DNA from 2 places in the Pseudomonas bijieensis genome. Region 1 is predicted to be linked to the other one. Evidence: predicted binding sites of a transcription regulator. Region 1 holds the regulator's gene; the other holds the start of a gene.
The links. The regulator sigma-54, encoded in region 1, starts transcription at its own class of promoters, with help from an activator protein. The targets are predictions, from matches to a motif close to ANTGGCATNNANNTTGCTNT.

Region 1 (4,344 bases):
CCAGTAATGGCAACTCTGAAAGCTCAGCACCTGGCCAAGAGCTACAAGAGCCGCCAAGTCGTGCGTGATGTCAGCCTGTCCATCGACAGCGGCCAGATCGTCGGCCTGCTCGGCCCCAACGGCGCAGGCAAGACCACCTGCTTCTACATGATCGTCGGCCTGGTCCAGGCCGATCAGGGCCGCGTGCTGATCGACGACCTGGATGTCAGCCACCAGCCGATGCACGGCCGGGCGAAGGCCGGTATCGGCTACTTGCCGCAAGAAGCGTCGATCTTCCGCAAACTGTCGGTTGCCGACAACATCATGGCGATCCTCGAGACCCGCAAGGAACTCGACAAGGCCGGCCGTCGCCAAGAGCTGGAAAGCCTGTTGCAGGAGTTCCACATCAGCCACATTCGCGACAACCTGGGCATGAGCCTGTCCGGTGGCGAACGGCGTCGCGTGGAAATCGCCCGCGCCCTGGCCACCGCGCCGAAGTTCATACTGCTCGACGAACCGTTCGCCGGCGTGGACCCGATCTCGGTGGGCGACATCAAGCAGATCATCCATCACCTCAAGGCCAAGGGAATCGGCGTGCTGATCACCGACCACAACGTGCGCGAGACGTTGGATATCTGCGAAACCGCCTACATTGTCAATGACGGCCAGCTGATCGCCGAAGGCGATTCCGCAGCCATCCTGGCCAATGACCTGGTCAAGGAAGTATATCTGGGCCACGAGTTCCGCCTGTAAGCACAAGTGTCTGGCGAATCGCTCGAGCGTCGTTTAATTTTATTATGGCGACGCTCTAGGCAAACACTTCAGTTTCAGGCATATAATTTGCTTAAGTTTGGCGCCTCGGCGCCCTGTAGTGGATGGCGCATGTGCGCCGGCGAATAAGGTGTTAAGCCCCTGCCATGAAACCATCGCTAGTCTTGAGAATGGGCCAGCAGCTGACGATGACACCGCAGCTGCAACAGGCCATCCGCCTGCTCCAATTGTCGACCCTGGACCTGCAACAGGAAATCCAGGAGGCCCTGGAGTCCAATCCGATGCTCGAACGCCAGGAAGAAGGCGACGACTTCGACAACACCGATCCGCTGGCCGACAACGTCGAGCAGAAGACCAACACCGAAATCCCGGAACCGTCCTACCAGGAAGCCGCCCCGACGGTGGATAACCTCGAGGATGGCGAATGGAACGAACGCATCCCCAACGAACTACCCGTGGACACGGCCTGGGAAGACGTCTACCAGACCAGCGCCAGCAACCTGCCGAGCAGCGATGACGACGAGTGGGACTTCACCACCCGCACCTCGGCCGGCGAGAGCCTGCAAAGCCACCTGCTGTGGCAACTGAACCTGGCGCCGATGTCCGACACCGATCGCCTGATCGCCGTGACCCTGATCGATTGCATCAACAACCAGGGCTACCTGGACGAGACCCTCGAGGAAATCCTCGAAGCCTTCGACCCCGAGCTCGACATCGAGCTGGACGAGATCGAAGCTGTCCTGCATCGCATCCAGCAGTTCGAGCCAGCCGGCATCGGCGCCCGCAACCTGGGCGAGTGCCTGTTGCTGCAACTGCGCCAGTTGTCCGCCAAGACACCCTGGCTGACCGAAGCCAAGCGACTGGTCACCGATTACATCGACCTGCTGGGTGGCCGCGACTACAGCCAACTGATGCGTCGCATGAAGCTCAAGGAAGATGAGCTGCGCCAGGTCATCGAACTGGTGCAGAGCCTCAACCCACGCCCCGGCTCGCAGATCGAATCCACCGAACCCGAATACGTGGTCCCCGACGTGATCGTGCGCAAGCACAACGATCGCTGGCTGGTGGAGCTCAACCAGGAGTCGGTGCCCAAGCTGCGGGTCAACGCCCAGTACGCCGGATTCGTGAAACGCGCCGACACCAGCGCCGACAACACCTTCATGCGCAACCAGTTGCAGGAAGCGCGCTGGTTCATCAAGAGCCTGCAAAGCCGCAACGAAACCCTGATGAAAGTGGCCACCCAGATCGTCGAGCATCAGCGCGGCTTCCTGGAGTATGGCGACGAAGCGATGAAACCGCTGGTCCTGCATGACATTGCCGAGGCAGTGGGCATGCACGAGTCGACGATTTCCCGGGTAACCACCCAGAAATTCATGCATACCCCTCGGGGCATCTATGAATTGAAATACTTTTTCTCCAGCCACGTCAGCACCTCCGAAGGCGGCGAATGCTCGTCCACGGCCATCCGCGCGATCATCAAAAAACTGGTGGCCGCGGAAAATCAGAAAAAGCCGTTGAGTGACAGCAAGATCGCTGGTTTACTGGAGGCACAAGGCATTCAGGTGGCCCGCCGCACCGTCGCCAAATACCGCGAATCCCTCGGGATCGCGCCTTCGAGCGAACGCAAGCGGTTGATGTAACGGGCCACGCCACAGCGTTCCAGTGGCAGGCATTTCTGCCTGCCGCTTTATGCACTGGCAACGAAGGAGAAGCTGTATGCAAGTCAACATCAGTGGACACCAACTGGAAGTGACCGAACCCCTGCGCACCTACATCGGCGAAAAACTCGACCGATTGGAGAGGCATTTCGACAAGATCACCAACGTGCAGGTCACGATGAACGTCGAGAAGCTGCTGCAGAAAATCGAAGCCACGCTGCATATCCCCGGCGGAGAAGTGGTTGCCAACGCAGAGCACACAGACATGTATGCCGCGATTGACCTGCTGACCGACAAGCTGGATCGCCAACTCAAAAAGCATAAGGAAAAGACCCAGAGCCTCCTCCAGGGCGCAACCGGTCGTTAACCCCCCCAATCCATGATCCGACTAGAATCCATCCTGACCCCCGGCCGTTCCCTGGTGAACGCGCCGGGTGGCAGTAAAAAGAAAGCCCTCGAACAAATTGCCAACCTGATCCACCGCGAAGTGCCGGATCTGGAAATGCAGGACGTCTTCGAGGCCCTGGTTGCCCGTGAAAAACTCGGTTCCACCGGTTTTGGCAACGGTATCGCCATTCCCCACTGCCGCCTCAAGGGTTGTGCCGCACCGATCAGCGCACTGCTGCACCTTGAAGCCGCCATAGATTTCGACGCCATCGACGGCGCCCCGGTCGACCTGCTGTTTGTATTGCTGGTACCGGAAGCGGCGACCGATGCGCACCTCGAGCTGCTGCGCCAGATTGCCAGCATGCTGGACCGCAAGGAAGTGCGCGAAAAACTGCGCAGCGCACCGAGTAACGAAGCTTTGTACCAGGTGGTCCTGGACGAGCAGAACGGTCATTAAAAATGCGCATGATCATCGTCAGTGGCCGCTCCGGCTCCGGTAAAAGCACTGCCCTCAATGTGCTTGAGGACAGCGGCTACTATTGCATCGACAACCTGCCCGCCGGCCTGCTGCCGGAACTGGCCGAGCGCGCCCTGATCCACACCGAGCTGGCGCAGCCGCTGGTGGCGGTGTCCATCGATGCGCGCAACCTGCCAAGCCACCTGTCGCGTTTTCCTGAACTGCTCGAGGAAGTGCGCAGCCGGCATATCCAGTGCGACGTGCTGTACCTGGATGCCGATGAAGAGACACTGCTCAAGCGCTTTTCCGAAACCCGTCGGCGCCATCCGCTGAGCAATGCCAACCGCTCCCTGGCCGAAGCCATCGAGGATGAAAGCCAGCTGTTGGGGCCAATCGCCGACCTGGCGGACCTGAAGGTCAACACCACGCACCTGAACCTGTATCAGTTGCGCGACACGATCAAGCTGCGCCTGCTCAACCAGCCGGAGCCGGGCACGGCGTTCCTGGTGGAGTCGTTCGGCTTCAAGCGTGGCATGCCAGTAGACGCCGACCTGGTATTCGATGTGCGCTGCCTGCCCAACCCTTATTGGAAACCGGAATTGCGCGAGCAGTCCGGGCTCGACCAGCCGGTGATCGACTACCTGGCCGCACAGCCGGATGTCGAGGAAATGTACCAGGACATCTCCAGCTACCTGCTCAAATGGCTGCCCCGCTTTGCCGCGAGCAACCGGGCCTATGTCACGATCGCCATCGGTTGCACCGGCGGCCATCACCGCTCCGTCTACCTGACCGAACGCCTGGGTCAACTCCTGCAACAATCCCTGAAGAATGTCCAGGTTCGCCACCGCGACCTCAGCTAAAGGATTCACATCGCGATGCCTGCTCGGGAAATTGAAATCATCAACAAGCTGGGTTTGCATGCCCGAGCGTCGGCCAAGTTCGTCGGGGTTGCCGGCCAGTTCCAGGACACCACCATCAGGGTTGGCCGCACACCCCGAGACGGCGGTCGACGGTAAAAGCATTATGGCGATGATGATGCTCGCCGCCGGCAAGGGCACCAAGATCCACCTGAGCACTGAAGGGGAACAAGCG
Region 2 (4,344 bases), 640 kb from region 1:
GGTGCCGGCCAACAGCGCGGCAGACAGGGCAAGGCAGAGCTTGAAGCGCAAAGTCATGGGCAGTCTCGTCTTCTATGGAGGGGGCGGGGAGGCATCATGCACGCAACCTGCGCCCATAAAAAAGGCCTCCCGAAGGAGGCCTCTCTTTAATTCACGCCGTGCGTGGCGGCGCTTACCGGATCAGCAGCTGTAGTACAGCTCATATTCCAGTGGGTGTACGAAGGTGCGAACCTTGATTTCTTCTTCGCTTTTCAGTGCGATGTAAGCGTCGATGAAGTCATCGCTGAATACGCCGCCCTTGGTCAGGAACGCACGGCCCTTGTCCAGCTCTTCCAAGGCTTCTTTCAGGCTACCGCAAACCTGTGGGATTTCCTTGGCCTCTTCAGGCGGCAGGTCATACAGGTTTTTGTCGGCGGCATCGCCAGGGTGGATCTTGTTCTGGATACCGTCCAGGCCGGCCATCATCAGTGCAGCGAAGGCCAGGTATGGGTTGGCAGCCGGATCCGGGAAGCGAGCTTCGATACGGCGGGCTTTCGGGCTGTTCACGTAAGGAATACGGATCGAGGCGGAGCGGTTGCGAGCCGAGTAGGCCAGCATGACCGGGGCTTCGAAGCCTGGTACCAGACGCTTGTAGGAGTTGGTCGACGGGTTGGTGAAGCCGTTCAGGGCCTTACCGTGCTTGATGATACCGCCGATGAAGTACAGGGCGGTGTCCGACAGGCCGGCATAGCCTTCGCCTGCGAAGGTGTTCTTGCCGTCCTTGGAGATCGACATGTGAACGTGCATGCCCGAACCGTTGTCGCCGTACAGAGGCTTCGGCATGAAGGTCGCGGTGCGGCCATAGGCATCGGCAACGTTGTGCACGCAGTACTTCAGGGTCTGGACTTCGTCAGCCTTCTTGACCAGCGTGTTGAACTTCACGCCGATTTCGTTCTGGCCGGCAGTCGCCACTTCGTGGTGGTGAACTTCGACGGTCTGGCCCATCTCTTCCAGTGCGTTGCACATGGAGGTACGGATCTCGTGGTCGTGGTCGAACGGTGGAACCGGGAAGTAGCCGCCCTTGATACCTGGACGGTGGCCTTTGTTACCGCCTTCCACGTCCTGGTCGGACATCCACGAACCTTGTTCGGAGAAGATCTTGAACATGGAGCCGGAGATGTCGGACTTGAACTTGACCGAGTCGAAGATGAAGAACTCAGGCTCAGGACCGAAGAAAGCGGTGTCGCCGATACCGGTGGACTTCAGGTATTCCTCGGCGCGGTGGGCAATGGCGCGTGGGTCGCGGTCATAGCCTTGCATGGTCGAAGGTTCGATGATGTCGCAGACCAGGATCAGGGTCGGCTCTTCGGTGAACGGGTCCAGGACGGCGGTTTCGTCGTCCGGCATCAGGATCATGTCGGAGGCTTCGATGCCTTTCCAGCCGGAGATGGAGGAGCCGTCGAACATTTTCCCGATTTCAAAGAATTCGTCGTCCAGCGCATCACGGGCCGGCATGGTCACGTGATGTTGAGTACCTTTGGTGTCAGTGAAGCGCAGATCAATCCACTTGACGTCATGATCTTTGATGAGTTGAACCGACTTCGACATATGTCCTCCGGGTGGCTTCGGGCGGGTAGTGGAGTGCCCTTAGATATGGGTGATGCCGGCGCGAATACTCTGCCAAGGCAACCTGCCTCACAAGGGAGCAAATTGCATGCCAGTGCCCCAGCATGGGTTTTTTGCACCAAATCCACGCTTTTGAGGGCCTTAATCGCGGATTGTCAGACAATAACGCACTGCAATGTGGCGTCGTCAATCGATAATGACCTGTTTTGGTGCATGCAAAACGATCTGCACATTAACTGGTTAAACCTTGAGCAATTTCCGCTATAATCCGCGCCCCCCTTTTTCGGCTGGCCGTTCGCGCGCTGTTTTCATGAAACTAATCGTAAAAGTCTTCCCCGAGATCACCATCAAGAGCCGCCCGGTACGGATGCGTTTCATCCGCCAGTTGGCCAAGAACATCCGCGCCGTGCTCCGAGACCTGGACCCGGCCGTGGTGGTGAACGGCGTGTGGGACAACCTCGAGCTGGAAACCCGTGTCAGCGAACCCAAGGTCCTGAAGGAAATGACCGAGCGCCTGAGCTGCATGCCGGGCATCGCGCATTTCCTGCAAGTCGATGAGTACCCGCTGGGGGATTTCGACGACATCCTTGCCAAGTGCATGCTTCATTATGGTGATGCCCTGGCCGGCAAGATCTTTTCGGTGCGTTGCAAGCGTGCCGGCAAGCACCCATTCAGTTCGATGGATGTGGAAAAGTACGTCGGCAGCCAGTTGCGCCGACAGTGCGGTGCGGCCGGTATTTCGTTGAAAGACCCACAGATCGAAGTGCGCATCGAAATTCGCGACCAGCGGCTGTTCGTGATCCACAGCCAGCACAACAGCATCGGCGGTTATCCGCTGGGCTCGCTGGAGCAGACCCTGGTGCTGATGTCCGGCGGTTTCGATTCCACGGTGGCGGCCTACCAGATCATGCGTCGCGGCCTGATGAGCCATTTCTGCTTCTTCAACCTCGGCGGGCGTGCCCATGAACTGGGCGTGATGGAAGTGGCGCACTTCATCTGGAAGAAGTACGGCAGCTCCCAGCGCGTGTTATTTGTGAGTGTGCCGTTCGAGGAAGTCCTGGGCGAGATTCTCGGCAAAGTCGATAACAGTCATATGGGCGTCATTTTGAAGCGTATGATGTTGCGCGCCGCTTCACGAATTGCCGACCGCCTGCAAATCGACGCGCTGGTGACCGGCGAGGCGATCTCCCAGGTGTCGAGCCAGACGTTGCCGAACCTGTCGGTGATCGACTGCGTGACCGAGAAGCTGGTCCTGCGGCCGCTGATTGCCAGCCACAAGCAGGACATCATCGACCAGGCCAATGCCATTGGCACCGCCGAGTTTGCCCGACACATGCCGGAGTACTGCGGCGTCATCTCGGTCAACCCGAAGACGGCGGCCAAGCGCGGGCGGGTCGAGCACGAAGAGAAAGAATTCGACATGGCGATACTCGAGCGGGCGCTCGAAAACGCCAGGCTGGTACCGATCGATCGCGTCATCGACGAATTGGGCCAGGACATACAGATTGAAGAAGTCGGCGAAGCGCTGGCCGGTCAGATCATCATCGACATCCGTCATCCGGACGACGCTGAAGACGACCCGCTGAGTGTCGCCGGCATCGAGGTAAAAACGATGCCGTTCTATGCAGTGAACGCGCGTTTCAAGGAACTGGACCCTACTCGCCAGTACCTGTTGTATTGCGACAAAGGCGTGATGAGTCGCCTGCATGCCCACCATTTGCTCAGTGAGGGGCATGCCAATGTGCGCGTTTATCGACCGAGCTAAGTGCCCGGGGCTGTTTGCCTGTGGCCTGCGTCACCGGCCCCCCGACGCCGCCGACAGGCTGTAACGGCTTTGTCGGACTCAACGTAAATCGCTGCCACGACCTGTCAGCACACCGAATCCTCTGATCGAGATACACAAGTGATCGAAAATCTACGCAACATCGCCATCATTGCTCACGTTGACCATGGTAAGACCACCCTGGTAGACAAACTCTTGCGTCAATCCGGCACCCTGGAGCGCAACGAGCTCAACGACGAGCGCGTGATGGACTCCAACGACCAGGAAAAAGAGCGCGGTATTACCATCCTGGCGAAAAACACCGCCATCAACTGGAATGGCTACCACATCAACATCGTGGACACCCCGGGCCACGCCGACTTCGGTGGTGAAGTAGAGCGCGTGATGTCGATGGTCGACTCCGTGCTGCTGCTGGTCGACGCCCAGGACGGCCCTATGCCGCAAACCCGTTTCGTGACCAAGAAGGCTTTCGAGGCCGGCCTGCGTCCGATCGTGTGCATCAACAAGGTTGACCGTCCAGGCGCGCGTCCGGACTGGGTCCTGGACCAGATCTTCGACCTGTTCGACAACCTGGGCGCCACCGAAGAACAGCTGGACTTCAAAGTCGTCTACGCCTCGGCCCTGAACGGTATTGCCGGTCTGGACCATACCGAAATGGCTGAAGACATGACCCCGCTGTACCAGTCGATCGTCGACAACGTACCCGCACCGAAAGTCGACCGTGACGGTCCGTTCCAGATGCAAATCTCGGCACTGGACTACAACAGCTTCCTGGGTGTTATCGGTGTTGGCCGTATCGCTCGTGGTCGCGTCAAGCCGAACACCCCGGTCGTGGCTATCGGTGCCGACGGCAAGCGCCGCAATGGTCGTATCCTGAAGCTGATGGGTCACCACGGTCTGCACCGTGTAGACGTTGAAGAAGCGGCTGCCGGCGACATCGTCTGCATCAGCGGCAT

Region 2: a site for sigma-54 is predicted at 1,682-1,701, ahead of glnA (type I glutamate--ammonia ligase). Genes of this name have one in related genera too.

What each region holds. Positions count from the first base shown of each region.
Region 1 covers NZ_CP048810.1:3,106,110-3,110,453, forward strand. Annotated here, with positions in the region: gene lptA (lipopolysaccharide transport periplasmic protein LptA) at 1-7, shown strand, start outside; gene lptB (LPS export ABC transporter ATP-binding protein) at 7-732, shown strand; gene GN234_RS13655 (RNA polymerase factor sigma-54) at 897-2,390, shown strand; gene hpf (ribosome hibernation-promoting factor, HPF/YfiA family) at 2,467-2,775, shown strand; gene ptsN (PTS IIA-like nitrogen regulatory protein PtsN) at 2,788-3,252, shown strand; gene rapZ (RNase adapter RapZ) at 3,255-4,112, shown strand; partial or broken gene GN234_RS13675 (HPr family phosphocarrier protein) at 4,128-4,344, shown strand, end outside.
Region 2 covers NZ_CP048810.1:3,750,191-3,754,534, reverse strand. Annotated here, with positions in the region: gene GN234_RS16375 (chorismate mutase) at 1-57, opposite strand, end outside; gene glnA (type I glutamate--ammonia ligase) at 181-1,587, opposite strand; gene thiI (tRNA uracil 4-sulfurtransferase ThiI) at 1,916-3,370, shown strand; gene typA (translational GTPase TypA) at 3,509-4,344, shown strand, end outside.